3 regions of the Synechococcus sp. PCC 6716 genome follow, and region 1 is predicted to be linked to each of the others. Evidence: riboswitches for the same ligand, from Rfam matches in the RefSeq annotation. Region 1 holds a riboswitch; each other region holds the start of a gene.

Region 1 (10,457 bases):
GCAGCTACGGCGCGGCGGGTGTCCCTGACTTCGTTGTCAGATCAAGCCCGCGAAGGGGAGCTAAAAGAGCTGAACCTCATCCTCAAAGCAGATGTCCAAGGCTCCGTAGAGGCCATCTTAGCGGCCTTGAACCAGATTCCGCAGGATCAGGTGCAGCTGCGCATTTTACTAGCGGCTCCGGGGGAGATTACAGAAACCGATATTGATCTTGCCACTGCCAGTAATGCCGTAATTATTGGCTTTAATACCACCCTTGCCAGTGGTGCGCGTCAAGCAGCGGATCAAAACAATGTTGATATCCGCGAATACAACATTATTTACAAGCTCCTCGATGACATTCAAGGGGCAATGGAAGGGTTGTTAGAGCCGGAACTCGTCGAAGAAGACCTCGGGCAAGCGGAAGTGCGGGCTGTCTTCCCCCTCAGCAAAGGGGCGGTTGCTGGCTGTTATGTCCTCAATGGCAAGCTAGTGCGCAATTGCAAGGTGCGGGTGCTGCGACAGCAGGCCGTTGTGCACACTGGCATCCTTAGCTCGTTGAAGCGCATGAAGGACGATGTCCGTGAGGTGGCTGCGGGGTACGAGTGCGGTGTTCGCCTTGACGACTTCCAACTGTGGCAAGAGGGGGATATTATTGCCGCCTATCAAACCGTGACAAAACGTCGTAGTCTTGGCAGCGGTAGCGAGAAAAACTAAACTGAAGCAGAGTTGATCATTGATTGTGATCTACTGTTCAGGTTCGTGAGGACACTGGCATGGGACTGCAACGACGGGCATTTTTGCGCCGTGTAGCTCAAGGGACAGGGGCTTTTGTTTTGGCAGCAGGCACAAAATCCCTATTGACGGGCTGTGCCGGTAATCTCGATACCGCTACGGAAGAGGGCAGGTCTGCTGCAGGGGTTGTTTCTAGTAAGGGGCTGTTGAACCCAGGCACGCTGGCGTGGGGTGCCGAAGCCATCAGTGGTGCCCCCTACGTGTTTTATGATCCGGTCAATCCTAGTCAACTCATTGGCTTTGAGGTGGAAATTGCCGACGCGATCGCCAAACTGATGGGTGTAAAGGCCGTATTTGTTGCAACTGCCTACGATCAGTTACCCGCCGCCTTAGCTGCCAATCGCTTTGATTTCATCCTCAACGGTTGGGAAATTACCTCCGATCGCGAGCGCACTCAGCGTTTTTCCCAGCCCTATTATCGCTACGGCCAGCAAATTGTGGTTCGTACGAATGACGAGCGGTTTGCCCAGTACGATGCTGCAAGTGATGTTACCCTTGCCAACTTGGCAGGGATGACGGTGGGCACCGGCATTGGCTACAAAGCTCAAGAAATTCTGGAGCGAGACCCTAACCTGAAAACCCGCGCTTATGACGGCAACTTGCCCTTCGATGATCTAGTGCAGGGACGGATTGATGCAGTGATGGTGGACTTTCCGATTGTGGCCTACTATGTTTTGGGATCAGGCCCCGGCGGCACGGTCAACCCAGCCCTAAAACCCATTGGAGTGCCAATTTTCCTGAACAATTACGTCATTGCCTTCAATGCCAGCAGCCCTAAAGTAAAAACCCTAGAAATAGAGGTCAATCAAGCCCTTGAAATTCTCAAGACCGATGGTACCCTGCGGCGAATTTATGAGCAGTGGAAACTGTGGAATGATCAGCAAGCGCAAATTGGCATTGTTTAGGAGTGGGGGATGGAGTTAATCCAAGCGGCGTTACCGGCCTTTCTGCGGGGGGCGCTGAATACCCTTATTTACTGTGCGATTTCCTTCCCGATCGCCATTGTGCTTGGCATTCTCTTGGCAGCAATGACCACCTCCCCTTACCTGTTTTTGCGCTGGCCTGCTGCCGGATTTATTGAGGTGATGCGCGGTACCCCCATGATCACCCAACTGTTGTTGCTGTACTACGGTGTCGGGGCAGTTTTAGCGCAGATCAATTTAGCAACGTGGGTGAATGCGTGGACAGCAGGGGTCACGGCTCTAGCCCTTAACTATGCCGCTTACGAAGCAGAGGTTTTTCGGGCTGGCCTGGGCGGCGTGGATTCGGGTCAACGGGAGGCGGCGCTGTCCTTGGGGATGACCCAGCAGCAGGGGTTTGTGCGGGTGATTTTGCCGCAGGCGGCGCAAATTGTTATTCCACCCCTGATCAATGATTTCATTTATATGCTCAAGGATTCGGCCATTGTCAGTGTGATTGCAGGGGTCGATCTGACATCGGTGTTGCGGGTCTGGATCATCCGTCATAGTAGTCATCCCTTCCCCCTTTATGCCCTAGCGCTGGTGCTGTATTTGTTGATGAGTTTGCCGATCGCTGCGTGGGGGCGGCACATCGAACACCGTCTAAAGGCTAGAATGTCCTAGGGGTTGCCTCTGTTACCAGTTGCTGGAGCCAGTTGATGTTGCCTTCTGTGGGCGATCGCCTACACCTGACCTACCTGAGTGGTTCTAAAACCGATCCTGCTGGCCAAGATGTCATTGCTGGCTTGAGTTGTTCACCGCAAAAATATTTACCCTCCTACTACTTTTATGATGCCGTTGGGTCGCGGTTATTCGAGCAGATTACTGACCTGCCAGAGTACTACCTCACCCGCACCGAACTAGCGCTGCTGAGTCAACACGCCAAAGAAATTGCCACCCTGACCGGCATCTGTGAATTAATTGAGCTCGGCAGCGGCAGCGATCGCAAAATCCGCTACTTACTCTCCGCCTATGCCCAGCTACAACCTCAGCTTGTCTATCGTCCCATTGATGTCAGTGGCTCGATGCTCAAAACTAGTGCCATAGCGCTGCTGAAGGATTATCCCCAACTGTGGATCAATGGCCTTGTAGGCACCTACGATGTTGGCCTAGAGCACTTACCCCCACCCCTTGCGCCGCAACGCTTACTCTGTTTTTTAGGCAGTACCCTAGGCAACCTGTCACCGGTTGAGTGCCAACGTTTCTTTAGCCAACTGTACCGGGTGCTCAATGTCGGTGACTACCTTCTCCTTGGAGTTGACCTAGTAAAAGACACCAAAGTTTTGCTTGCCGCCTACAATGATGCTCAGGGGATTACGGCTGCCTTTAATCGCAATATCCTTAGCCACCTTAACTGGCGATTTCAGGGCAACTTCGAGCCATTGGCCTTCGATCATCGAGCTATTTATAACCCAGTGGCACAGCAAATCGAAATGTATCTTGACAGCCAAAACACACAGACGGTAACCCTAACTGCCCTAGAATTGACCTGTGACATTGCCGCCGGGGAAAGCATCCTCACAGAAATCTCGCGGAAGTTTTGGCTGGATTCCCTAAGGTCAGACCTCGTCGCAGCTGGCTTGACGTGGGTTCGAGCCTTTACCGATCCAAACCACTGGTTTGCTCTGTGTTTGTGTTGCCGCTAAGCACACAGGAGGCCGTCCAAGGGGTAGCGACTCCCCACCCCCCGCATAGACAGAGCCACAATACGCTCGTTAAAATTGGAAGGTTAACCGTGAAGAGCAGTTTGTAGGGAAACGCCAGTGTAAATCTGGGGCTGTGCCGCAGCTGTGAGGGGAGCGATCCCTAAGCCAGAATGCCTACCTACTGCGGTTCACTCTATTTGTCTGCGTTGCACAGGCATGGAGTTATAGCGTGGTCGTTACTGTTCAGCCCAACGATTCAATTCTTAATCCCCTAAGTTTTACCGTTGATTTACCACCCTTACCCCAGCCCCGACCGCTACTGATGGTGGGGCATGGCACTCGGGATCCGCAAGGCCGCCAAGCATTTTTAGACTTTGCCCATGCGTATCATCAATTAGATCCTTGCCGTCCGGTCTTTCCTTGCTTCTTGGAGTTGACTCAACCCTCGATTTTTGAAGTTTTAAGCCAGTGTGCAGTAGAGGGCTACACCGATCTGTCGGTACTGCCGATTTTATTGTTTGCGGCGCGCCATAACAAGTTTGATGTGACCAATGAACTGGATCGTGCTCGCCAAGTGTTGCCGCAGTTGCGCTATCACTACGGTCGCCACTATGGCATTGCCCCTGAAATTCTCACCCTCTGGCGATCGCGCCTTGAAATGCTCGACTCACCGGAATTTAACCCCCGAGGCATTGGCCGCGACGACACGGTGTTACTGGTGGTGGGACGTGGCTCGAGTGACCCCGATGCCAACGGCGATGTCTTCAAGCTAGCGCGGATGCTCTGGGAAGGTAGTGGCTACAAGACCGTTGAGGTGTGCTTTATTGGTATTACCCATCCCCGCCTAGAGGTAGGGTTTGCCCGCGCCAATCTCTATCAGCCGCAGCGGGTGATTGTCCTGCCCCACTTTATGTTCACTGGCGCACTGGTGAAAAAAATCTATACCCTGACCGCTACTGCCCAGCAACAGTACCCGGCGGTAGAATACGTTAACTTGCCGGAAATTGGGTTACATCCGCAGTTATTTTATTTAACGCGGCAACGGGAAATAGAAACCCTCACCGGCCAAGTGGCCATGAATTGCGAAGCCTGTAAATTTCGTTTGGCGGCGATCGCCCATGGTGCCGATCATTCCCACCATCACCACCACGATCACAACCATAACCATGAGTCTCATTCCCACGGGCATCATCACCCCAGTGTGAATTTAGATCATCTACCCAGCTACCATCAACGGATTTGGCAGGTTCCCTAGGGGGATGGCCACCTAAGGAAAATGCTAGACTAGGGGGTAATGATCCCTTTTTTCAAGCTTGGACGGGGCTTGTTTATGGCGATAAAGTATCCTCCCCAGACGGTTGATCGCGTTTTGATTTTTGACACGACGCTGCGGGACGGAGAGCAGTCTCCGGGAGCCGCACTGAATGTAGATGAAAAACTCACGATCGCCCGTCAACTGGCTCGGCTGGGGGTGGATATTATCGAGGCTGGCTTCCCTTTTGCCAGCCTTGGAGATTTTGAAGCCGTGCAGCGGATTGCCGAAGTGGTGGGCACTGAAACAGGGCCAGTGATTTGTGGCCTAGCACGAGCCACCCGCTCGGATATTGAAGCGGCAGCCAACGCCTTAAAACCGGCCTACTATCCACGCATTCATACATTCATTGCCACCTCTGACATTCACCTTGAGTACAAGCTCAAGAAAACCCGTGCCGAGGTACTAGAGATTGCCCCAGAGATGGTTGCCTACGCCAAATCCTTTGTGGAGGATGTGGAATTCTCACCAGAGGATGCTGGCCGCTCTGACCCCGAGTTTCTGTACCAAGTGCTTGAGCGGGTGATTGCGGCAGGCGCCACCACAATCAATATTCCCGATACGGTGGGCTACACCACACCCGCAGAGTTTGGAGCCTTGATCAAGGGTATCAAGGAAAATGTGCCGAACATTCAGCAAGCGGTCATTTCAGTCCACGGTCACAATGATCTTGGCTTGGCGGTGGCCAACTTTCTTGAGGCAGTTAAAAACGGCGCTCGCCAACTGGAATGTACCATCAACGGTATTGGCGAGCGTGCGGGTAATGCTGCCCTCGAAGAACTGGTGATGGCGCTGTACGTGCGGCGGCAGTACTTTAACCCCTTCTTGGGTCGCCCCGCTGAGTCGGAGGCTCCCCTCACGAATATCAATACCCGCGAAATCTATAAAACCTCGCGGTTAGTCTCCAACCTAACGGGGATGCTTATCCAACCCAACAAGGCCATTGTTGGTGCTAATGCCTTTGCCCATGAGTCAGGGATTCACCAAGATGGGGTGCTCAAGAACAAGCGCACCTACGAAATTATGGATGCTCACCTAATTGGCTTGGCAGACAACCAAATCGTTTTAGGTAAACTGTCGGGTCGCAATGCTTTCGCTACCCGTTTACGGGAGTTGGGCTTTGAATTAACGGAAACTGAACTCAACAAAGCCTTCTTACGCTTTAAGGATCTGGCGGATAAGAAAAAGGAAATCACCGACTGGGATTTAGAGGCGATCGCCAAGGACGAAACCCAAGGCATCGATCTACAGGGCTACCAATTGGAGTTTGTGCAAGTCTCCTGCGGTGATCATGCCCGACCTACGGCAACAGTGACGGTACGCACCCCCAGCGGCGAAGAACTCACAGATGCAGCCATTGGCACCGGTCCTGTAGATGCGGTGTATCGTGCCATTAACCGGGTGGTGCAAATTCCTAACCGGCTTATTGAATACTCAGTGCAATCAGTAACGGCGGGCATCGATGCCATCGGTGAAGTAACTATTCGCCTGCAGCACGAAGATCGCATCTATTCCGGTCATGCGGCCAACACCGATGTGATTGTGGCTTCGGCACAAGCCTATATGAATGCCCTCAATCGGCTTTACCGTGGTTTAGAGCAGCGGGTGTTGCATCCTCAAGTGTAAGGAAGGTTCTAGAGCTTAAAGGATGTTATGGCGGAGTTGGTTCCCTCACCGAAGCTGTTAGAGCCTGAGGGGGTATATCTGTGTCCGGTGTGTCGCCATGGTCAGATTGCCCCTATGGTGCTCATGGACACCTATGCCTGTAATTTTTGCCGCCATATCCTCAGCATTGACCTCACCCATCAAACGGCACGCCTAGAAGACACGGCAATGGTGTTTCGCTGGCAGTGGACTGGCACCACGTGGCGATCGCTCAACACGCCGCCTGTCACCCTGACCTATACGGCCATTGTCCTTGGTGTGTTACTGATTACCCTGCCGCCAGGGTTAGTCTGGTTAGGGCAGCAGATGTTTCCGCCCCTCAGTGGCGATCGCTGGCACTGGTTTCCATTGTTTTGGGTGGGGTTAACATTTTTTGCCCATGCGGTTTTAGTGTTGCGTATTTTTGCCGGACTAGCACCGGTGCAACCGTTGTTTGGACGCGATCGCCACCGATGAAGGGAGTGATGCCAACGCTTCATTCGGAATCTACAGAAGCTTTACACCCTTGCCTATATGGGGTGCCGCTTAGAGGCCGCAGGCTAAGTAGCCAGCCAGAATTAAATATAAAACGTTCAACGCCATAGCCCCACCTTTGACCTCATTGCTCAATCACATTTATCAGCGTGATTGCTCAATCATATTCCTGCTCAACCAACCGAGAACCCAATTTATGCCGCTTGAGATGCAACCATTCATCATCAATGCGATTCATCTGAGGTGGCGGTCAGAAAAAGATGAATAAGCCCATTTCCTGCCATCGTTACTACTAGGCTTGCACCGCCGTTGAGCGATGAAACGAGGCTCCATCTTGAATCATCACGGTGATTTGTCCAGTTGCCTGCCACTGCGCTTTGGCGCGTTTGGCATGCCAGTGCATCAACGTCAAATAGCGATCACTGTTGAAGCCTCCCACCACCATGCCGTAGTCAAACTGCCGCCCCGGTTGCCAAACCCCCAGCACGCTAATGCGACGACCGCGACGCTGGGGTTTGACCATCCTGTGTTGCTGCCCACGTTTGACATCGCTGTAGGTTAAGGGACTTGTTTTCTCAAACCCACTTTCATCTAGATACAGCACCCGCACCAGTCCTTCCACTGCCCACTGCTTGAGCATCTCCCAGTCGGCGCGTTTGGACTTCACAAACTCTGGCTGTTTGGGGGGAGGCGGACTGTAGCGTAATCGTTTCCAACAGAACCCCTTTTTTGCAGCAAGCGGCTCATTGTGCGCTGGCTGAGGTGGACTTGGCGTTCGGTGGCTAGCTTCTGACACAGTTGGAGACTGGTGTCACTCCGCTCTTCCTGCAACCATTGCTCGACGGCGTTGCTCCTACAGCCCATAGAGCCCCACAGTTTGCCACTGGCGAATGGCACGTCGCACACTATGTTCATGGTTCATGCATGTGTAAATGTCGAGCAATTTGCCCCACCCGCCACCCATCACTGCTGAGACGCACAGCCATTGCCCGTTGACGAGTTCGACGTGGGACTTCGGTGGCTCAACTCAGTTCTCGTAGGGTGATGTCTTCCGCAACGGTTAACTCGACTTGCAAGGGAGCAGGCATATGGAATGGTAAGAAGGGATGAAGTTTTCACTATTTTATAAGTTTCTATGGCAACTTGCTTAGTTACTCAAAGAATACTCGGTATGGTATTTACTTTTCCCAAGATTATCAAGGAACTGCTATCGAAGTTTTCTACACGGGACTACAGCGTTCTCAATACTCATCTGTTTATCAGTTGTTGGTTTGGATTTTCGTTGGATCAGAGCCTCCGCAGTATGCCAGATTTATTCAAGCGTTTGCATCAGGGAGGACTTCCAATGGATATATCTACCTTTTCCAAGGTAAATCAGCAGCGCAACCTCAAACCTTTCCAAGATTTATATCGGGAAGTTCTGGGTTTGGTCAAGCGGAAAAAAGGGAAAAAGCCAGCGATAGGGCAGTTGATGACTATGAAACCTGTCCGATTGATTCGACAGTTATCACATTAATTATCACATTAATAAGTAAGCTGCTATGGGCTTTAGGCTACCATCAGGTGAAGCTCTTCTCCGTTGCTCATGGGGGCAATCACCTAAAAATGTAAAGTTATGTATCTACTTTCAGCGTTTCTGTGAACTACCCTATCGCATACACGGATAGGACATTCCACGACACGAAGCTAACTGTAGGTCAAGCCAGTTCCGTGATGTAGCAACAGTACACGTGATCTGTTTCCCTAGGCAAGAGGGCAGCGACAATACCTGTTATCTCTACTATAATTGTCAGACAGCAATTAATTTTTCACGACTGATATTTTGCAAAATACTAATCTGCCCTATGCGTTGAAACTCTTTACTACTTCTGTCTGCAAGATGCAATACCCAAGGTAAGCGACAGGAGCGAAACCCGCTAGCAGGGTGCATCTGAGATAGATGGTAAGTTTGCAAAGCAATCATTTCCAGAGATGTATTTCCGTATTCATGAACTACCCGAAGGGGTCTCACACTGCCAATATTCTGATTAACTGGTTGACTCGTTACTAAAGTAAATGACTTTTCTTTTGGAGTAAAAATGACGGTACCAATTTTGGCATCACGGTATACCACTTCCCCATTTGCATGAATATCCTCTTTCCCCATTCTGCCAGCACCGCTTTTGCGAACTCCGACAGCATCAACAGCTATATTTTTCTTTGCAAGCTCTTCTATAGTTTGCTGAAATTCTCCTTCTTGAACTAATCCATCTCTCATCAGAAGTAGCTTTTTGGGGTAACGCTTGCAACTGTGATGAAATTTAAGAACTAACTTTGATACCGTTTGCCAAATCGCTTTTCCAGAAAAGGTTTCTCCTCGTTGAACATCAGGCAACTCCCATCCTAAGCTTTGCCCGTCCGCAAGGACTGCAAATGCAGAAGTGCCATAGTAAAGCTCTCGATTGGTTCCTGTATCAAAGCCAATAATTAGATCAGCATAATCAGGATGATCCAAAGGCTCTAGGCGTATGGGTTGCCAACCAGCTTTACACAAAAGTCCTAAAACAACATTCAGAGCTTTATAAGAGTCTGCCTTTGGCGTGGGCACAATAAACTGAGTAGCTATTCCTACCTGAAGTGCTTGCACCTTAATTTTTTGTTTGTGCTCATTGGGTGACCATGGCATGACCACCAAAACTGTTTTAATGCCTTCATCAGACCAGTTTTGCCAAAATATTTGTTGGTCTAGCTCACTTTCAGGCAAATCCTGATGTGTTCGATATGAATCTAGGTCTACTTCTGTACAACTATTCTTAGCTATTTCTAGCAGGCATTTACGTACTTCTTCAGGATATTGATGCTTTCCATTGTAAAGATTGAGACAGCCAAACCTTGTTTCACCTACTCTAGCACATCCCTTATATCGGACTTTAGCAACCTTATCTACTTGCTGATCGTTAAATGCCAGTAGTTTGACTGTTGGCAAGATATATCCATCTACCCTTATAGCTTCAGCTTCGCCAGAGATTCTATAAATCTTCTCAAGGATTGTCTGTGTGGTCTCTTTAGATGTCTTTAAGCGAACATCTAAACTTTTTCTGATGAACTCAAAAACTTCTTTGATTTTGTCGCTGTCTTTTCCGTTTTCAGCAATGTTTGCCAGCATCTCCATTGTTAAGCTTGGTGATAGCCTTTGAGATAGATGTGCTACAGACTTTGCTTTCCAGTCATTGGCTCTTTTAACAAACACAACACGAGAATTATTTATTTCTAGGTCAGTAGCCCCATTGTTACGATGGTAATCCGCCAAACTCATATCCAGCCCTTCTAACGTGACTTGTTGCGGCAATTGGTCAGAGACTCCTTCGTACTGCCAACTAGTGTAATTATTGTTTTTGTCTTTATATGTGTTCCTGACATAACTGATAGGTATATCAGGATACTCTTCTAGCCATTGATGTAGTGTCCAAGGTGTATAGAAGCGATGATGTATATCGATTTCTAGATAGAGGTTGCCATCTGAGTCAATAACGACATCTATTCTTCTCCCTCTGTGTACTTCCCAACCATCTCCACATTTCTCTGCACCCTCATGACCTGTAATCCACCAAATCAGTCCACCTTCTGAGGCTTTTTCAATCTCAGTTTTAT
Region 2 (10,457 bases), on a different contig from region 1:
GTGAAAGCCATTGTGGCAACACAACGGGATTACGGCGATCGCTACAATCGTCGCCACGCCCGCCTCAAGTACTTGATCCATGATTGGGGAGTCGCCAAATTCAAAGCCAAAGTCGAAGAGTATTTTGGTAAACCCCTTGCTCCCTTTCGTCCCTTGCCGCCGTGGCAGTACCATGACTTTTTGGGCTGGCACTCCCAAGGAGATGGCAAGTTTTTTTATGGGGTCTCCATTGCCAATGGTCGCATCCTTGATCGTGGTAGCTTCAAGCTCAAAGCAGCTCTGAAAAAAATCGTCAAAGAGTTTAATGTGCCGTTGCGGGTCACCCCCCACCAGAACGTGCTGATCTGTGATGTGGCTCCCGATCAGCAAGATGCCATTCAACTGATTTTGCAGCAGCATGGGATTCCTGATGTTAGCGCTATTGATTCCCTAGAGCGCTACAGTATGGCTTGCCCAGCACTCCCCACCTGCGGCTTGGCCATTACCGAATCCGAGCGTGCCATTCCGGGGGTTTTAGAGCGGATTCGTCGCCTCATGGATCGTCTTGGGTTAGAGGATGAGCATTTTGTGATCCGGATGACGGGGTGCCCGAACGGCTGCGCTCGCCCCTACTTAGCTGAACTAGGCTTTGTGGGGATTGTGCCGGGAACGTATCAAACATGGCTGGGGGGCAGCCCTCACCAAACTCGCTTGGCTCAAGTTTATATCGAGCGGTTGCCCATTACGGAACTGGAGGCCACCCTTGAGCCGTTACTTGTCTATTACCGCGATCGCCGCCACAGTGGCGAGTCCTTTGGGGATTTTTGCCATCGGGTCGGCTTTGAGGCACTGCGCCAGTTTGCCGCAAGCTATACCCCCCCTGCAACCCAGCGCAAACGCTATCGCGTGGACGTACAGGCAGAGCAGTATCAGCAACTAAAAGCATTGGCAGCAGCAAAGGGAGTGTCGGTGGCCGCCTTAACCCGCCAAGCCCTGCAGCAATACCTATCAGCCCAGTAGCCAATCGCTCTGCTGAGGGGCTAGGGCACGGGAAATAGCATCAACGGCAGACATGCCCTGACGCTTGGCCGTGTTAACCACCTAAGCGAACAACGGTGCCCCCCAGTCCGAGCAGGCACCGTTGGTGACCGTGAGAACTAGACTGCACCCGACTAGTGCCATAAGAGTTTGTTCATCTGCGCGGCATTGAACCCCTTGATGAACACGCTTTCATCCCGATGGTCACGTTAGCCTTCGGAAAGTGAGCTACAGGTAGAGCGCAGGACTTCCCGCTTGATAGCTGAAGGTTAAGGTTGGTTGCGGAAACTGGAATTTTGTAGCGAAGGCGGCTCTATCGTCCGAGTTATGCTTAATCAATAGCTAAATGCCAGCAAATTAAGCAACGTAACTGAAAATTGTCAAAGTTCCTGAACCCATAACCTGACCGCTTGATCAGCTTCAATTTATTGTTAATACCTTCAACAACACCACTATTTGTGTGATTATCAAAATAGGTGGTGACTTCACCAAACCACCGACAAATTGTTCTTACGCTCTCTTGAAAAGAATCCTGAGCTTGAGCTAACCAATCGAGCAATTGAAACGTTCCATCTTCCCAATCTTTTGCTGGCTCAAAGATGGCTCTAAGCGATTCCTTCTCCTGATGCATTCGAGCCAGACTTGGCACTACTTCTCGAATTTCTTCCAGTTTTGCTTTTTACTTCTGAGTTAGATTTTCCTCCGGCTTGAGTAACGCATATTTACTTTGTTTGAGCGCGGCTGCAATCTGGGCTTTCTTGACTTCATTTACCGTCTGTTCATTCGCTTTACAAATACTTTGTCGAGCCTTATCCAATTCCTGATTCACAATCTTCATAACATGAAATCGGTCGGCAACCACCGTAGCATTAGGTAGGAGTTTATGAACCAAACTTTTATAGTTTCCAGACAGATCAATACTCACCTCAATAATTTGATTGAGTACTGCTGCTCCCCATACCTCAAGCACTTGCCTCACATCTTCCTGCTTGCGAGAAGGGGCAAGGGGAATTCACCGCTCTAAATCGACCAAGACGACTATGTAATCTCCTTGTCCTTTACGTAAGGAAATCTCATCTATACCTAATCGTTTTACTGAACTCACATCGACGTGGAGTTTTTTGACTGATCGACGTGGAGTTTTTTGACTGACATACTGTACTATTGACCATACTTCTTCATCAGTGAGACCATTTGAAATTGCAACATTATGAATGTTGCTGTGCAAAACCTGTTGCACGATTGACTGAGCAAATCGATCCGTTTGCTTGCGACGATTGCCGATGAAATCGAGCGTTTCACTGAATGGCTTACCACAAGTTCGACTCTTAAACTGGCGACGATTGATCTTAAGAAATACGGTTCGTCCACTGATGCTTAAATCTCGCACTAGATACCAATGATTCTGGTGTAAATGAAACTTTTTTGTTGGCAACGTGGGCAAATCGCCTCGGTTGTCTTTGCTTCCACTATAAGAATCAATTCTCCTGCAACATCGGTATAATCTTCAACCTCAATTCTAGGTAGGTTTAGTAGATCAGTTAGAAGTAGCTGCATATCTCAGATTTGGTATAGCATGTTACATTAGCATACCAAGTCCGATAGACCCCAAAAATCAACCCTTGAATTTGCTTTGGGGCAGTAGTCCGATGACACTCGCCCAACTATATGATGAATTTGTGGCAGCAGGGGGCAAGGTGATGGTCTGTCCAGCTTGTGCAGAAGCTGCAGGGATAACAGAAAGCAACTTGCGATCAGGCGCTCAATTGGCAAAAGAGAATCAGGATATCCCCAGTTTGATTTTGGCGGCAGATAAGATCATCGACTTCTGATTGGTTCTTATCTATGGTGAAATAGCAAGGGATGAGACTGTAATCTTTTGCTGAATGGTGGGAATGCCTTAAGTCAAGGCGTGTGTTTGAGAATCGGTTGTATTATTGAGGAACTCGGTTTTGGTGGGGAACAGCCACCAGACGTAAGGGGGAAAGAGCAGTGTAAATCTGCCGCTGTCCCGCAACTGTGATAAGAGATTTATCTCTTTAAGTCAGGATGCCCGCCGAATGTGACAGCTTGTTTTGATTGAGAAGTCTGCGAGGTACAGATGAACAGGAAAAACCATCAATGGTTCAGCCTTGTGATGATGGCGGGGCTGAGCTGTTATTTAATTCTTGGATCGCCCACGCCTGTGTATGCCATGCATATTATGGAAGGGTTTCTGCCGGTTGGCTGGGCTGTTTTCTGGTGGATCGTGTATCTGCCATTTCTGTTCTGGGGGCTGCGATCGCTCACTCACATCACCCGTCAGCATCCTGAAGCCAAACTATTACTGGCTTTAGCAGGCGCATTCACTTTTGTTCTCTCTGCCTTAAAAATTCCCTCAGTGACAGGCAGTTGTTCTCACCCAACCGGCACAGGTTTGGGAGCCGTGTTATTTGGGCCAGGGGTGATGTCGGTGTTGGGTGGCTTGGTCTTGCTATTTCAGGCTTTACTGCTAGCGCATGGCGGCCTTACAACCTTGGGTGCCAATGCCGTGTCAATGGCGGTAGTGGGGCCTTGGATCGCCTATGGCATTTATCAACTGGTGATGCGTATAAGCGCTGTGCTCAAAACTGCCCCCGTGAAAGGGTGAGTTGATGCATCGGTAACTAGGCCAAGGAGTCCCGCTACAATTTGTAATAGTTGCATTCAATTCAACCGGCTCATGAGCACACCTCCTCTGATTTGTCTTGAGCATTTACAGAAAATCTATGGTCAAGGTGAAACAGAAGTGCGTGCGCTCAATGGCATTGACCTCCAAATCCAGCACGGAGAATACGCTGCCATTATGGGGGCCTCAGGGTCTGGCAAATCCACGATGATGAACATTATCGGCTGCTTGGATCGACCCACCTTTGGTAAGTATTTCCTGGATGGTCAAGATGTCTCGCGGCTCACGGATGATGAATTGGCGCATATCCGTAATGCCAAAATTGGCTTTGTGTTTCAGCAGTTCCATTTGTTGGGGCAACTGACAGCGCTGGAAAATGTGATGCTGCCGATGATCTATGCCCAAGTTCCCCCCAAAGAACGACGGGAGCGAGCGATTGTGGCGCTGGAAAAGGTAGGACTGGGGCACCGCTTACATAACCGCCCAAATCAACTATCTGGGGGACAACAGCAACGTGTGGCGATCGCCCGTGCCATTGTCAATCAGCCATTGTTGCTGTTAGCTGATGAGCCAACGGGTGCCCTTGATAGTCAAACAACTATTGAAATCCTTAATATTTTTAGTCAGTTGAATGCTGCTGGGATGACGGTTGTCATGGTTACCCATGAGCCAGACGTAGCTAGTATTACGCGACGCATCATTCACTTTCGCGATGGCCAGATTCGCTCTGATGTGCCAAATATACCTAACTCTGCCGTCGCTTCTGCCTTATCATGAACTACCCCACCGGATAGACGGAGTCTCTGCCTTGTCCTTAGCATTCCAGATTCGTGCGGCTGCCCCTGCCGATGTACCGACTCTATTTCGCCTGATTCAAGACCTAGCTGCCTACGAACATCTAAGCCATAGCGTCAGTGGCACCGCTGCGCAGCTAAGGGAGCACCTGTTTGGCGATCGCCCCTACGCGGAAGCCCTCCTCGCTGAAAGCCACGGCCAAGAGATTGCCTATGCCCTGTTCTTTACCACCTACTCCACATTTTTGACCCGACCGGGACTCTACCTCGAGGATCTCTTTGTGCTGCCCACCTATCGCCGCCAAGGAGTTGGCACCGCTTTGATCAGAGCACTGGCTCGTATTGCCCGCGATCGCCACTATGGCCGCCTAGAGTGGAGTGTCCTTGAGTGGAACCATCCCGCCATTGCCTTTTATGAAGGCATTGGTGCTGAGGTGTTACCTGACTGGCGCATTTACCGCTTGAGTGGTGCCCCCCTTTGGCAATTGGCGCAGAGCCAGTCATCCCAAGCCAGCAGTTGAAATCTCAAAACGACCTTTGCTAGATTAAAAGCGTTGTTAAGATTCGTAAACTTGGCGCTCACTTTATCTTTAGGGCAACCTAAAGGTGCAGCCAAGCGCGAATCCGGTATTATCTTTGTGGAGTTTAATTCCATGACAATAGCAATCGGACGTGCGCCAGCGGAGCGAGGATGGTTCGACATTCTCGACGACTGGCTCAAGCGCGACAGATTTGTGTTTGTGGGCTGGTCAGGCATCCTGCTGTTTCCCTGTGCCTACCTTGCCCTGGGTGGTTGGCTGACCGGCACCACCTTTGTAACCTCGTGGTACACCCACGGCTTAGCCTCCAGCTACTTGGAAGGCTGTAACTTCCTGACCGTGGCAGTCTCGACCCCGGCCAACAGTATGGGACACTCCCTGCTGCTGCTGTGGGGCCCCGAAGCCCAAGGGGACTTTACCCGCTGGTGTCAACTGGGAGGCCTGTGGACGTTTATTGCCCTCCATGGTGCCTTTGGCCTCATTGGCTTTATGCTGCGGCAGTTTGAAATTGCCCGCTTGGTTGGCATTCGCCCCTACAACGCCATTGCCTTTAGTGCGCCGATTGCCGTATTTGTGAGTGTCTTTTTGATTTACCCACTGGGGCAGTCGGGCTGGTTCTTTGCGCCTAGTTTTGGGGTAGCGGCGATTTTCCGGTTCTTGCTATTCTTCCAAGGGTTCCACAACTGGACCTTGAACCCCTTCCACATGATGGGGGTTGCCGGGGTGCTGGGGGGTGCCCTACTGTGTGCCATTCACGGTGCGACGGTTGAAAATACCCTGTTCCAGGATGGGGAAGGGGCCAGTACCTTCCGTGCCTTTACCCCCACCCAGTCGGAAGAGACCTATTCGATGGTGACGGCGAACCGGTTCTGGAGCCAAATTTTTGGGATTGCCTTCTCGAACAAGCGCTGGCTACACTTCTTTATGTTGTTTGTGCCAGTGACAGGTCTGTGGATGAGTGCGATTGGAGTTGTAGGGCTAGCGGTGAACCTGCGCTCCTACGACTTCATTTCGCAAGAGATTCGTGCGGCTGAAGACCCTGAGTTCGAGACGTTCTACACCAAGAACATTCTGTTGAACGAAGGGATTCGGGCGTGGATGGCGCCGCAAGACCAACCCCATGAAAACCTAGTCTTCCCCGAAGAGGTACTCCCCCGTGGTAACGCTCTCTAGTAATTCTATTTTTTCCACCAACCGCGACCAAGAATCCTCAGGGTTCGCGTGGTGGGCCGGGAATGCTCGCCTGATTAACCTGTCTGGTAAGCTTTTGGGTGCCCACGTTGCCCATGCTGGCCTCATTGTCTTCTGGGCAGGTGCTATGACCTTGTTTGAAACGGCTCATTTCATCCCTGAAAAGCCGATGTATGAGCAAGGCTTAATCCTACTGCCCCACATTGCGACCCTCGGCTGGGGCGTAGGCCCCGGCGGTGAAGTTGTCGATACCTTCCCCTTCTTTGTGGTGGGGGTGGTTCACCTAATTTCCTCCGCTGTCTTGGGCTTGGGTGGTGTTTATCACGCCATTCGTGGTCCCGAAACCTTAGAGGAGTACTCCTCCTTCTTTGGGTATGACTGGAAAGACAAGAACAAAATGACGACGATCCTAGGATTTCACCTGATCGTCCTTGGCATTGGCGCCCTCCTACTGGTGGCGAAGGCCATGTTCTTTGGGGGGCTGTACGACACTTGGGCACCCGGTGGTGGCGATGTGCGGGTGATTACCAACCCCACCCTTGATCCCACGGTGATCTTTGGCTACCTACTCAAGTCTCCCTTTGGCGGTGATGGCTGGATCGTCAGCGTCAATAACCTTGAGGATGTGGTCGGTGGTCACATTTGGATTGGTTTAATCTGCATTTTTGGTGGTATCTGGCACATTCTCACCAAGCCCTTTGGTTGGGCACGCCGTGCCTTTATCTGGTCCGGTGAGGCTTACCTCTCCTATAGCTTGGGTGCCCTCTCGATGATGGGCTTTATTGCCACCTGCTTTGTTTGGTTCAACAACACGGTGTATCCCAGCGAGTTCTATGGCCCCACAGGCCCTGAAGCCTCGCAAGCCCAAGCGATGACGTTTCTGATCCGTGACCAAAAGCTAGGGGCAAACGTTGGTTCGGCTCAAGGCCCAACTGGTTTAGGTAAATACCTGATGCGATCGCCCACAGGTGAAATCATCTTTGGTGGCGAAACCATGCGCTTCTGGGATTTCCGTGGCCCGTGGCTAGAGCCGCTGCGTGGGCCGAATGGTCTTGACTTGAACAAGATCAAAAATGATATTCAGCCATGGCAAGCTCGCCGTGCTGCTGAGTACATGACCCATGCACCGTTGGGTTCATTGAACTCCGTTGGCGGCGTAGCCACCGAAATTAACTCGGTGAACTTTGTGTCGCCCCGTTCGTGGTTGGCCACATCTCACTTTGTACTGGCCTTCTTCTTCTTAGTTGGTCATCTGTGGCATGCAGGACGTGCCCGCGCTGCTGCGGCAGGGTTCGAGAAAGGCATTGATCGCGAAACTGAACCCGTGCTGACAATGCCAAGCCTTGACTAGTCGCTAAGGCTAAATATCACAACCATGTCTAAGGCTCCCATTTAGATGGGAGTCTTTTTATTTTTGACCGTTTAAGAGCACAAATCCGAGTTATCAGTTTGCGTGACACGCAGATAGGATGGCGCGATCGCCAGGACTGACGTGATCAAGGCTGTAAAAACTAAACAGATCAACGTGGGCTGGATAGGTTTCGTCATCGTAGGTGGCCTCTACAGTGACATCAAGTTGCTGATCACCAACAGTTCCTACAAAACAATCAAAGGAAGAGTTGGGTAGGTAAAATGCACCACGAACTTGTTGATTCGAGACTTCAAAGACTATATAGCCATGCCCCGTCTGGTGGGGCTGGGGAGATTCACCAAAAAGATAGATACCGTCTGCTAACTGCGTAGGCTGGTTTTGCCGAGCAATTAAGCTGACGGGTTGGGCGATCGCCCCCCCTGCAAAAAGCGTGACAACACCAACCAAAACAGACAATTGCCGACCAAACAACCGCACTGAAAACATTGCTGGACCTACCTGAGACGAGGTAAATGAATGGTCAACGGTCATACCAGAGCTTTCGACAGCGAATTGTAGCGAAGCGTGGTGTGATAGCGCTGATACCTTGATCGTGACAGATTTTAACTGATCGCTCTACTGAACTGTGACAGTAGTGGCACAGGCACAGATGAACGATTAAATTGGCTACACTAGCTGGGATTTTGCTGGCTACGAGCGTGGGCGATCGCCTCGCGCAGATGCTGTAATGCCAACGCTAGGCGAGCTTCAGGAGCAACAGGAATCAACCCTTGGGCTGTCATTTCATGAATTTCAAAATGGAGGTGTGGACCGGTGGAGTTTCCGGTACTACCCACCAAACCAATGACCTCCCCCTGCTTGACCCACTGACCGGGATTGACAAATAGTTGTGACAGATGCGCGTACAGGGTTTCATGCTGATCCGGCGGGTGTCGCAGAATGACCGTGAGGCCGTAGCCCCCTAACCGGTTGGATTCAACGACTCGGCCATCAAATACCGCAAGGACAGGTGTTCCTTCAGGGGCAGCTAAATCAGTGCCAGAGTGAAACCGGCGATCGCCAAAGATGGGATGCACACGCCAGCCAAACGTAGAGGTAATGGAGGCAGCAAAAGGCAGCGGAAACAGCATTTGCCGGTTATTAAAATTCAGCCAACGCAGGGGATTGGCCCCCGGAAAGGGTTGGCGGACGTAGGTGGTGGTTGTTGCCCTCGGTTGTGATGCGTGTGATGCGCTATGGAGTGGCGGATAGGAGTGATGGGTCGGGTAACTGGCAATTGTAGCGGGGGTGGCAGGGGCAGCAGGCGCGATCGCTGGGGCGCATAGAGAGGCGGGAAGTTCCTCAGCGCCATGGAGTGTTGCTTGGCAGCCAGTGGAACGCTCTTGCAGAACAACGGGCAAGGGGCGAGCAGGACGCAGATTTTCGAGGGGTTCACTGCCCGCCGGCGGATCCACTGGCTCCGTTGAAAACACAAGGGGTTCACTGTCCACCGCTTCGACAGGATTGATGAGGGTTGGCGCAGGGGAACTATCTTCAGAAACTGCTAGTGGAGGTTCAGCATAGCTGGTGCCCGTCCCTACTGCTAGCAACCCAGCGGTTAACCCTATTGCCACTAATCGCAATCCCATGGCCTTAATATCCCCTTCACACCCAGTTCTCCCCAAATTTTAGCTTAAGCAGCGGGATGCTGGCGTTTAACTTAATTAACACTCCCCGCACTAAAGTGACGAGGCTACCAAGCTGTTTTAAGGTGTCGCGGACATCCCCATCCTGTGAGGTCGTTGGCTCCCTTAGCGTGGCCTATGCCCCACCAAGATCAAAGCCTGCTGCGTAGGATAGAGGTAGGCGCACTGGTGTTGTCCTATGGCTACTTTTTTCCGATTCCGGAGCCATTTACTGTTTCTTCTGGTGCTACTGGGGGTGGGGGGGCTAGCACGGTCGGTGATGGCGCAGAATGAGTCCCAGCAGTTACGGGACATTATGCAACGCCTTGACTCACTACAGCAGCGCTACACGACGGCGGTGAGTGAGTTGGATGTGATTCGCCAAACCTCCTTTGGTGCCGATAGTGGGAATGTTATTGCCCTAACGAACTCAATTGAACAATTACAGCGGCAGGGAAACTATACCGCCGCGATCGCCCCGTCCCAGGAATTAGTGGCGATCGCCGAGCGGGTGTTAGGGCCAACGCATCCAACCGTAGCGGCCACCCTAAACAATTTGGCCGTCCTCTATAAAGAATTGGGCAACTTTAGCGCTGCTGTGCCGCTGTACCAACGCAGCCTCAGCATTCGGGAACAGGCGCTGGGGGCACGCCACCCCGATGTGGCCACCAGCCTGAATAACCTAGCAAATCTTTTTAGTGATCAGGGCAATTATGGGGAGGCGCTTCCCCTCTATCAACGCAGCCTCAGCATTCGCGAGCAGGCATTGGGTGCCAATCACCCCGATGTGGGGGTTAGCCTACATAACCTTGCAGTGATGTACCACCTCCAGGGCAATCTGGCGGCGGCTTTACCCTTGTATCAGCGCAGCATTGCCGTGGTAGAGTCCACCCTTGGCGCAGACCATCCCCTTGTGGCCACGCTGCTCAATAACCTAGCTGAACTTTACCGGGCACAGGGCAACTATGGTGCGGCTTTACCCCTGTACCAACGGAGTTTGAGTCTGCGCGAACGTGTTCTTGGCCACGATCATCCCGATGTGGCCACCAGTCTCAACAATTTGGCAGAACTTTACCGTAGCCAAAATAACTATGGAGCCGCACTACCGCTGTATCAACGCAGCATTGCTCTGCGGCAGCGCACCCTAGGGAATGAGCATCCTTATTTGGCCTTGAGTTTGGCGAATCTGGCCAAAGCTTACTGGGCACAAGGCAATGTGCCGGAGGCTCTAGC
Region 3 (10,457 bases), on a different contig from region 1:
ACGCCTATTAGCACAACGCTCCGGTAGTGATGTCCAGTTTTTAATTATTGATGAAGGCTTCGGCACCCAAGATGCCCAAGGCTGCGAACGCCTCATTGCTGCCCTCAACGCGATCGCCCCTGAGTTTCAGTGTATTTTGGCCATTACCCACGTGCCCGCCCTCAAGGAAGCCTTTCAAACCCGCATTGAAGTGACCAAAGGCGATCAAGGATCTCAGATCAGCGTTATTGCCTAGGCATCCCGGATGGCAAAGCGGCAGCAGCAAAGACCCCTAGCAGATACAATGCCGATACAATAAAAGGCATAAAATACCGGTGCTCCTGCTGCCATGACGCGATCGCACCCTGTTGCTGCCACACCTGACCTCCTCCACGACCTGCAAGCGGTGCTTGATGACCTAAATAACTATCAACATGACCTCACCTACGAGGCAGCAAAAACGGCCTTAGAACAACTGCTGGCGGATTGTAGCGCCACTGCCGGTGAAACCTCACCCCTTGCCGGAGCGATCGCCCAGTTAGAAGATATGCTGGACAAACTCCACTACGGTGTGGTGCACATTGCTGTCTTTGGCCTAGTGGGGCGCGGTAAATCATCGCTTCTCAATGCCCTGCTGGGAGAGCCGGTCTTTGCTACAGGCCCCATCCACGGCGTGACCCAACAACAGGCAGCAGCACTGTGGCAGGTGTCTGACCCTGAAGGACACAGGCGATCGCCCATTCGCCTCATTGACACCCCCGGGCTGGATGAGGTCAACGGTGCCGAACGGGAAGCGCTAGCTCGGCAGGTGGCACAACAGGCGGATTTGATCCTCTTTGTGGTGGCCGGAGACCTGACGCGGCTGGAGTACGAGAGCCTCAGTCAACTGCGCGCCGCCAGTAAGCCCATGCTGTTGGTGTTTAACAAGGTGGATCAGTATCCAGAGGTTGATCGCCAAGCTATCTATGCCAAACTTCGCGATGAGCGAGTTAAAGCACTCCTCTCACCTGAGGAAATTGTAATGGTGGCGGCGGCGCCCCTAGTGCCCCACGTGCAGCAGGATGCCCAAGGCCGGGTGCAGGTGACCATGACGGTGGGCGCACCCCAGATTGAGCCTCTGAAAGTGAAAATCTTGGAGGTGTTGGCGCGCGAAGGTAAGGCGCTGATTGCCCTAAACTCGATGCTATTTGCCAACCAAATCAGTCAGGAGTTAGCACACTATAAACTCACACTGCGGGAGCAGGAGGCTAACCAACTCATTTGGAAAGGGGCAGTGGCCAAGTCCTTGGCGATCGCCCTCAATCCGGTGACGGTGCTAGATATGGTCAGCAGTGCCGTCATTGACGTAACAACCATTCAACTGCTCTCACGCCTCTACGACATTGAGATGACAGAGGCGGGTGCCAAAGACCTGCTGCAAACCATTGCGTTGGCCATGGGCGGCATTAGTTTGGGGGATTTTGCGGCCAACCTTGGCCTCAGTGCTCTTAAGGGGACATTGGGGCTAGCGGCGCCCGTCAGCGGTGGGCTTGCCCTAGGGCCTTACCTTGCGGTGGCCATCACTCAAGCCAGTATTGCCGGGGTCTCATCCTATACGATGGGGCAAGTGGCGAAAACCTATTTTGCCAATGGCGCTGGTTGGGGAGGGGCAGGGCCGAAAACCGTCGTCCAGAAAATTTTAGGCCAACTCGATCAACGGCATCTCCTGAGCCGTCTCAAAAGCGAAATTCAGAGCCAACTGCGCCCGCCAGCTAGGGAAGAAGCTTTTTGACCGTTGCAATGAGTTGAGCGGGGTCAAAGGGCTTGGTAATGTAGGCATCGACCCCTTGCTTTTTTCCCCAGTGAATATCAAAGTCTTCGCTTTTCGTCGTGCACATAATCACTGGCACATTCTGCGAGGCTGGCTCCCCCTTCACCCAACGGCACAGTTCATAACCATTCATGCGGGGCATGACCACGTCGAGAATGATGAGATCCGGGCATTGCGCTTTGATTTTTTCTTGAGCTTCTAGGCCGTCCTCAGCTTCAATAACCTCGTAGCGTTGTTCCTTCATAATTTCGACAATCATTGCCCGGAGGGTAGGACTGTCATCAACAACCATGACTGTGGCCATAAAAGTTCTGCCTGATACCGCTAAGAAACGATACTGTGATTATGGATGAGGTGGAGCGTACATTATAATATTGCCCATGGTATAGCCTATCATTTCTTACCCTGTTTGCAAAAATTGGCGGCAGACACTACCGGTGACCCAAGAGGTCACGAAACAGATCCCCTAGGGCGTGGCTAAACTCAGCAACGGTGCGAGGGGGCTGGCGCTGGCGGCGCCACGAGGGAGGGAGGCTCAACCAGAGGTTTAAGAGGGTGGGGATGCCAAGGCATTGGCTGCTAGCCTGCGTCTGCCATTGATCAAAGACCACATCGGAGCAATCGCTGACAACAACGTGGCCGTCGGCAAGAATAATAATCCAATCGGCCCAGCAGTAGGCAAAGTCAAGGTCGTGGGTTGCAATCACGATGGTGGTGCCAGCGGCATGGATGCGATCCAGCACCGCCCTAAGGTGCTCCGTTTGGGTGTGATCTAAATAGGTCGTTGGTTCGTCAAGGAGGAGCAGGGGGGGGGCTAAGGCCATCACCCCCGCCAGTGCGACGCGGCGCTTTTGTCCCAAGCTCAGGTGGTGCAGCGGACAATCAGCTAACTCCAGTAGCTCAAATTCCCGCAGGGTTTGCTCAAGGCGGGCTTCAATTTCAGGGGTGGGTAGGTCTAAATTGCACAAACCGTAGGAAATATCCTCCGCCACGGTGGCGGCCACCAATTGTTGCTCTGGGTCTTGAAACCCTAGCCCCACTCGCTGCCGCCATTGCCGCAATGCTGCGGGTTGATGCACGAGTCGCTGTCCTTGCCAGTACACCTCACCGCGATCGCAGCGGTAGAGTCCTGCCGCCACGTAAAAGAGGGTGGATTTGCCAGAGCCATTCAGACCCAGTAGGGCGGTTTTCCGACCAGCACCAAGCGCCACCGAGCAGTCTTGCAACACCGGTGTTAGGGTGTTGGGGTAGCGAAACCAAACGTGGCGAAACTCCAGCAGCGGTACAGACATGGTCTCAACCAAGGATACGATTGACTAGCAGCAGCAGGCCACCGCCAAGTCCTGCTTCCACAGCATACCGCTGGGAGTATGCGTAGGGCGGCGATCGCCACACCCGAAACTGTCCCGTAAACCCGCGACTCAGGAGTGCAAGGTTTGTGCCTTGGTAGCGCTGTAAGGACTGCCGAAACAGTTGTGCTGCCAACAGGCTGAGGCTATAGAGCCAGCGCGATCGCCGTTGATACCCCCCCCGTGCCCGCTGTGCGAGCTGGAGGCTGACGGCTGTGTCCAGCAGAATAAAAATATAGCGATACATGAGCATCAAAATATCCAGCAGAAAGGAGGGGACTGAGCGCCGCTCAAGTACCCCTAGCAGTTCTGGAAAGGGGGTCGTGAAAAGGATAAAGACCAAACAGCTACTGGCCACCAAGGTGCGCAGCCCCACCCCAAGGGCTTGAGTGACCTGTGCCTGCGGAATAAAGACCGACCATCCACCAACACTGAGGCGTCCCAGCAGTGGCTCTGTTGTTGTCGTCACTAAGCTTGTGGGTGCCACCTGCACTAACAGGCTGGGCAGGCTCAACACCCAAAATAGGGCGATCGCCCCGAGCACCGCAGCATAAACCCGCCACGGGATGCGAGCATAGCCAACAACCCAGACACTGAGCCAGAGCCACAACAGCCCTTGACTGAGAGGATGGGCAAAAAACGTAAACAGGAGCAGGGCGATCGCAAAAAGGAGCTTCTGCTCGGGCGGTATGTGCCGTAGCCCATTCCGGTAGGCGTAGGAGTCAAGGTGATGGTGCATGCAGCACGCTACCGTTACTTCTCCCGGCGAATTTGAAGACGTTTTTGGCGGTGGCGCTCGGTGTATTGCCCCACCACAAAGCCAATCACCCCCGCCCCCAGACTGGCTTGCAGGACAAAGAGTAGTGACTCAACCTCCGCACTCTGGGGTTCAAACACCGGCGTAGCCCAAGGAGTATAATCGGGTGCAATGTCGGTAATGAGGTCTTCCGCTTGGGCGTCGGCACCTTCAAACTCGGCGTTAACAAACAGCAGCGGTGCTGCCCCAAGGAGCACAACGGCACCAAGCAGCAGCCAAACCTGCTTCGCTTTCGAGTTAACCATGGTGACCACGCTCCTGTAACAGATTAAGGGTGCGTAATTCTGCTGCGCAGTAAGTGGTGAGCCAGTTCCAGACTAAAACCGTCAATAGACCCTCACTAATGGCAAGGGGAATTTGGGTGATGGCAAACACGGCGGCAAATTTGCCAAACGCGGCTGCCACCCCGCCAACACTATCGGGAAAGGCTAGGGCTAACTGCCATGCGGTGAGGGCATAGGTAATGACATTAGCGGCAAACGCAGCAGTAAACAGGGCGATCGCCGGCTTTCCGGTCAGACGCAAGATGCCGTTATAGCAGCCCCATGCCACCCATGGCCCGACCACTGCCATGGAAAAGCCGTTGGCACCCAAGGTGGTCAAGCCACCGTGGGCAATGAGCAACGCCTGAAACAGCAAGACCAACGTGGCCAACACCGTCATGATCGGTGGCCGAAAAAGAACCGTTCCTAGGGCAATTCCCGTCGGGTGGGACGAGCTACCGGTGACCGAGGGAAGTTTTAACGACGATAAAACAAATGCATAGGCACCCGCCAATGCGAGTAGTAGGGTGGACTCGGGCTGTGTCTTCACCTGTTGCCGCAGTGACCAGAGTCCCCATCCCAAAAATGGCAAGAACCCTAACCACCAGCCCAGCGCCCAGCCAACGGGTAAAAACCCTTCACTGATGTGCATTGCCACTGCCGCCCTCGGGCTGGCAATCACCATATACATCACCAGCAGGGCGATCGCCCCCAGCAGAGGGAGCCGCTTCCATTGCCTGACTTTCATTCATCTGTACCTCGCAGATATGCAACAATCCTCGGCGGGCATCCTGACTCAGAGCGGCCAAAAACCGTCATCACAGTTGCGGGACAGCGCCGGACTTGCACCGGACTTTCCCCCTTGCGTTCTGTGGCTGCTCCCCACAGAAACCGATTAGCGCTATTATAGGTCAGGACTGCTCGGTTACCCTTGGAAGCGTTTGCGCCTCAATGCAGGATGTCAACCCAATCGCGGCCAATGCGCACCGTTACATCCGACGAAATCACCCCAGTCGAGTTGGCCGACACCCGCCCAACCCCCAATACAGAGCGCACCATTTGAGCTGCACCCAAATCTCCTTGCTGCGCCAAGACTTCGGTTGCGGCGGCTTCTTGGTGCCAGTCATCGCTAATGATGACATTGCTGTAGCCATGATGGTATAGAAAGTCCGCCATATCTTGAGCCGCATCGGGACTCCCCGAGGCATTTTGCAAGGCAATGCGTACCGAACCACTTTCACTCCAAGTGGGGTCGGCTGCCACTGAGGGCGATCGCGCTGCAAAGTGAGTCTCAACGATGCGATCGATCCCGTCGTAGTCAAGGAGCCAGTAGCTGGCATCGTACCCATCACCACTAAACCGCCCGGGCAAGAGAATCATGCGCAGATTCTCAGGATCCGTGCGCAGGCTAAATTGGGCGATCGCCATCAGTTCGCCAAAGGTCAAATCGGTATCTACGTGTTTCTGGAGAACCTCGTGGAGTTGGGGGAGCCGCGTCAACATGACTGGATTCGCTAGTTTCGTTTGCAGCGCCTTGATCAACATTTGCTGGCGTTGTGCCCGGCCAATGTCACCGAGGTCATCGTAGCGAAACCGTACAAAGCCCTCAGCCTGCTCACCGTTGAGGGTTTGTAATCCAGGGTAAAGATCAATGTAGAGTTTTTGGGTGTGATCACTGTAATACATCCGCTTGGGAACATTGACCTCTACGCCCCCCACCAAATCCACAAGGGCACGAAACGCTCCCGGGCCAATGCGAATGTAGCGATCAACCGGAGTGTAGTTCAGGGTTTGACTCACCACCTTGGCAACTAGGGGGACATCACCATAGACATTGGCCGCATTGATTTTATCAACCCCATAGCCCGGAATGTCAACGCGACTGTCCCGAGGAATACTCAACACTGTGATGGTGTTGTCATCAGGGTTAAACCGCGCCAGCAAAATAGTATCGGTGCGGCCACGGAAACTTTCTGGCGAGCCTTCCGGTGCCCCCAAAACCTTGTCAACCCCTAGCACCAATAAATTGATAGGCCGACTCATCTTCCCTTGCAAGCTGCGAGCCATCACCTCAAAAAAAGAGGCCTGCGTATCGCCTCCCTGCTCTGCTTGAAAAGGCGACAGTAAGACAACACTCATTCCCGCAAAGGCCGAAATTAAAGACACCGTACCAAAGGCCGCCATCCAACCCAACACTCGCCATGGCGATCGCCGCGATCGCGCCTTAGTGTGCAGCGCCACTGCCTTTGCCCCTCGAGCCGCCGGAGCCGGATTCACTCGCTTGACCTGTTTAACGCCTCGTGCCACAACGTTAACTCCCACAACCTGCGACAGTCCCTAGGACTGGTGGACTCAATTGATGTTTCTAGTGTACGGGATGGATCACAAATCCAGTATTTATACTTAGGTACTTAAGTAGTCCGCAAAAAGGAATGGGTTCCGCAAGTTAGCCCCGCAGCCGCCCTGATTTCTGAGGACAACTCCCAAGTAACGGAGAGCGATCGCCATCGTTTAGTTCGCTATTATGCTGCCGCCTAATCAGTTTTGAAGACCACTAAAACTAGGCGTAAAACGGTAACGCGATCGCCCCGCTGGTACCCCCTGCCACTATCTGCCACGATTATGTATCGGACAATCCGCTAAGATTTGTATTAGTAGAGAGACGCATCTAGGCGTTGATGGGATTTTAAGGATTGTTACATTGACTCAGCCCGCTACTTCCCCCCTTGCCACCCCCCCAGCCGAGGAACAGGATCTGCAACGACAACTCATTGTCATCCTTGACTTTGGCTCTCAATACTCGGAACTCATTGCGCGGCGGATTCGGGAAACCCACGTTTACTCTGAGGTCATCTCCTATCGCACCAGTGCGGATCAGCTGGCACAGCTTGCCCCGAAGGGGATTATCCTTTCTGGGGGGCCAAACTCGGTTTACGATGACCACGCGCCGCAGTGTGACCCCGCTATTTGGGAGCTAGGGATTCCCATTTTGGGGGTGTGCTACGGCATGCAGTTGATGGTGCAGCAGTTGGGAGGCACTGTCGAGCGAGCAACGGCGGGCGAGTACGGTAAAGCAGCATTAAGCATCGATGACCCCACCGATCTGCTGACTAATGTTGAGCAAGACACCATCATGTGGATGAGCCACGGCGATAGTGTCTCTAAATTGCCGCCGGGCTTCCGCCGGTTGGCCCACACCCAGAATACTCCCATGGCGGCGATCGCCCACCCAGAGCGCAAGCTTTACGGGGTGCAGTTTCATCCTGAGGTGGTGCATTCCATCGGGGGCATTGCCCTAATTCGCAACTTTGTCTATCACATCTGTGACTGCGAACCCACCTGGACCACCGCAGCATTTGTGGAAGAAGCGATCCGTGAAGTGCGCGCTAAAGTAGGCGACAAACGGGTGTTGCTGGCACTCTCCGGCGGTGTTGATTCCTCTACCTTGGCCTTTTTGTTGCACCGTGCCATTGGTGATCAACTCACCTGTATGTTTATTGACCAAGGCTTCATGCGCAAAGGGGAACCGGAGCGGCTCCTAAAACTCTTTCAGGAGCAGTTTCATATCAAGGTAGAGTACGTGAATGCCCGCGATCGCTTCTTGGCACAGCTACGGGGTGTCACCGACCCCGAGGAAAAGCGCAAACGCATTGGCCATGAGTTTATCCGCGTCTTTGAAGAAGAATCCCGACGCCTAGGTCCCTTTGATTACTTGGCTCAAGGAACGCTTTACCCCGATGTTATTGAGTCTGCCAACACCAATATTGATCCCCAAACTGGCGAGCGGGTAGCCGTTAAAATTAAGAGTCATCATAATGTCGGTGGCCTGCCCGAAAATCTGCGATTTAAGCTGGTGGAGCCGTTGCGCAAACTCTTCAAAGACGAAGTGCGCCAAGTGGGTCGCTCCCTAGGCTTACCGGACGAAATTGTGCGGCGACATCCCTTCCCAGGGCCTGGCCTCGCCATTCGCATTCTGGGAGAAGTCACGCCGGAACGCTTGGACATTTTGCGGGATGCTGACCTGATCGTGCGCCAAGAAGTGAACCGCGCCCAGATGTACCATGACTTTTGGCAAGCTTTTGCCGTGCTCTTGCCCATTCGCACCGTTGGAGTGATGGGAGATCAGCGCACCTATGCCTACCCGATTGTGCTGCGGTTTGTCTCCAGCGAAGATGGCATGACCGCCGATTGGGCGCGCACCCCCTACGATCTACTAGAGCGCATTTCTAACCGCATTGTTAACGAAGTGCCGGGGGTTAATCGCGTTGTTTACGACATTACCTCAAAGCCACCGGGCACTATTGAATGGGAATAGTACCCCTGAACATTGCCAGAGTAGAGGGCGATCGGTTTAACTGGGAAAGATGGTGGTGTGAGTAACGTTCCATGAGTCGTAAATGGACACTGGCGATCGGCCTTGGTACAGCTTTCTTAGTGCCTGTTGCCGCCGTGGCACAGCCGAATGCGCCACAATGGCAGATTGAAGTGCCTCCTAGCACCAATCCGACCTTTGAGGTTGCACCTACCCCAGCCACCACCCCTCAATGGCAGACCACCCCTCCGCTTCCGACAGAGCGGACATGGCAGCAGCCAACCCCTGAAGAGTTAGCCCAACCTATCTTGCCCCCCGTTGCCGAGGAACCCACACCAGCCCTAGTCGTTGTCGAAGAGCCTGCCTTCCGGATTCCTCCCTTGATGCGCCCCCCCACGCGGCTGTTTAACTTAGAAACCGCCAATATTCTCTTGGAGCAGACGGCAGAATTGCGGGGCGGGATTCGAAATTACGATCCAAAGGTTGCTGGAGGCGGCGGTGGTCTGCAAACCTTTTTTGGCTCCATAGACTATGCGTTTAATGACCGCTTGCAACTGAGTATTAGCGGCAATTATTTTGATGACCCCCTAGGCCGCCTTGTCAATGGACTGCAACCCAATGTCCAGTTGGGAGCCATTGCTGGCGGACTCAAGTATCAGGTTTATCGCAATGACACTGTGGCCGTTGCCCTTGCTGGCTCTGTTGAAGCAGTGCGAGTGCGGTCTGACAATTTCCTCTTTGTCCCTGGGGCAGACGTTGTGGGCACATGGACGGTGGCAGCCTCCCTCCAAGCCCCGATCACCTATACCCTTAACCCTCAATTGCAGTGGCACTTTACCCCCAATCTCACCTATTTTCCCGACACAATTAACAACGGTGCTGACTTCTACGGTACGAATTTTAACTTCGCTACGGGGCTGAGTTGGCAACCCCATCCCCGCTTTAACCTCTTTGCTGACCTGAATATGCCGGTGGGGCCGGGGGGGAATGCCGTGCGCAGTAGTAACGGTGCCATTGTTAACTTGCCGGTGTGGAGCGCCGGGTTCCGCCTCTTGGTTAACCCGTCGGTTAGTCTTGATCTTGCGGCCACCAATGCTTTTGGCATAACGCCAGCAACTCGCACCTTGGCCTTCCTGCCGGGTGCCGATCAAGTGGGGGTGATGGCAGGGTTGAGTTACACGCCTAATATTGGGCCTGACTTTGCGCCACCGTTCCTTGCGAGTTTTCGGCGTGGGCCACGGCAGCCGCTGAGCGATCGCGATCGCCAACTGATTCTAGATGGCATTACCCTTACCTCCGCTAGCACCCTCGATCCCGGGATGTTCCGCTTCAAAGGGAATACAGGCACCGTGGGCACAGGCGTTAACGTTGGCGTTGGATTAGCCTACGATGCCCAGTTTGCCGTGGCGATTGAGCAATTTGAACGCGGTGAAACCCTCATTGAAAACCTTAATTACAGCGGCAACCTGCAACTGGGGTTGGCCGCCAAGCTACGGTTTCTCGACCAAACCCAAGGGGATCCCTTTTCCTTGGCCTTTCAAGGTTCCTTTAACCGAGGCATTGCCCAAGGCGGTGGCAGCAGCCGCTCCATCGGTGGCTTAGAGCTAGCCTTTATGTTTCAGCCCACTGAACCCGTTGCCCTGTACTTCAACCCGAAGTTGGGGCTTTTTAACCCCAATCAGCAGTTAGTTGCAGGGATCGGGATGGGGGTCAATGTAGAAGTTGTCCGCAACGTCCAGCTGATGGCCGAGGCGACCCCTGTATTTGGCGAAACTGGCGTATTTAGTGCTGGGTTGCGCTACGTGATCCCGCAGTGGGGGTTAGGCATTGATCTCTACGGCAGTAATGCGGCGGGAACGAGTATCCCCAGTGGCGGTTTAGTGGGGCAAGGCTCGCCCGGCGTGGGGGTCAACCTGCATTGGTTATT

What was found. Region 1 has a riboswitch for cobalamin ahead of L5220_RS12565 (sirohydrochlorin chelatase). Riboswitches for the same ligand answer to the same signal wherever they lie in the genome.
Region 2: linked by a shared signal. The riboswitch ahead of L5220_RS05200 (energy-coupling factor ABC transporter permease) and the one ahead of L5220_RS12565 (sirohydrochlorin chelatase) in region 1 are both predicted to bind cobalamin.
Region 3: linked by a shared signal. The riboswitch ahead of L5220_RS09135 (energy-coupling factor ABC transporter permease) and the one ahead of L5220_RS12565 (sirohydrochlorin chelatase) in region 1 are both predicted to bind cobalamin.

What each region holds. Positions count from the first base shown of each region.
Region 1 covers NZ_JAKLTU010000037.1:30,707-41,163, forward strand. Annotated here, with positions in the region: gene infB (translation initiation factor IF-2) at 1-693, shown strand, start outside; gene L5220_RS12550 (ABC transporter substrate-binding protein) at 753-1,676, shown strand; gene L5220_RS12555 (amino acid ABC transporter permease) at 1,686-2,354, shown strand; gene egtD (L-histidine N(alpha)-methyltransferase) at 2,390-3,376, shown strand; cobalamin riboswitch at 3,440-3,572, shown strand; gene L5220_RS12565 (sirohydrochlorin chelatase) at 3,606-4,631, shown strand; gene L5220_RS12570 (2-isopropylmalate synthase) at 4,707-6,314, shown strand; gene L5220_RS12575 (hypothetical protein) at 6,342-6,809, shown strand; gene L5220_RS12580 (transposase) at 7,120-7,494, opposite strand; partial or broken gene L5220_RS12585 (hypothetical protein) at 7,739-7,822, opposite strand; gene L5220_RS12590 (argonaute PAZ domain-containing protein) at 8,617-10,457, opposite strand, start outside.
Region 2 covers NZ_JAKLTU010000006.1:15,893-26,349, forward strand. Annotated here, with positions in the region: gene sir (sulfite reductase, ferredoxin dependent) at 1-999, shown strand, start outside; partial or broken gene L5220_RS05185 (ISL3 family transposase) at 1,349-2,029, opposite strand; gene L5220_RS05190 (helix-turn-helix domain-containing protein) at 2,030-2,407, opposite strand; gene L5220_RS05195 (DsrE family protein) at 2,667-2,849, shown strand; cobalamin riboswitch at 2,948-3,092, shown strand; gene L5220_RS05200 (energy-coupling factor ABC transporter permease) at 3,119-3,646, shown strand; gene L5220_RS05205 (ABC transporter ATP-binding protein) at 3,719-4,441, shown strand; gene L5220_RS05210 (GNAT family N-acetyltransferase) at 4,473-4,979, shown strand; gene psbD (photosystem II D2 protein (photosystem q(a) protein)) at 5,112-6,170, shown strand; gene psbC (photosystem II reaction center protein CP43) at 6,154-7,539, shown strand; gene L5220_RS05225 (hypothetical protein) at 7,633-8,046, opposite strand; gene L5220_RS05230 (M23 family metallopeptidase) at 8,232-9,188, opposite strand; gene L5220_RS05235 (CHAT domain-containing tetratricopeptide repeat protein) at 9,424-10,457, shown strand, end outside.
Region 3 covers NZ_JAKLTU010000018.1:29,017-39,473, reverse strand. Annotated here, with positions in the region: gene L5220_RS09165 (AAA family ATPase) at 1-235, shown strand, start outside; gene L5220_RS09160 (DUF697 domain-containing protein) at 329-1,750, shown strand; gene L5220_RS09155 (response regulator transcription factor) at 1,731-2,093, opposite strand; gene L5220_RS09150 (energy-coupling factor ABC transporter ATP-binding protein) at 2,221-3,081, opposite strand; gene cbiQ (cobalt ECF transporter T component CbiQ) at 3,086-3,877, opposite strand; gene L5220_RS09140 (energy-coupling factor ABC transporter substrate-binding protein) at 3,892-4,200, opposite strand; gene L5220_RS09135 (energy-coupling factor ABC transporter permease) at 4,193-4,966, opposite strand; cobalamin riboswitch at 4,983-5,129, opposite strand; gene L5220_RS09130 (LCP family protein) at 5,167-6,525, opposite strand; gene guaA (glutamine-hydrolyzing GMP synthase) at 6,920-8,533, shown strand; gene L5220_RS09120 (hypothetical protein) at 8,605-10,457, shown strand, end outside.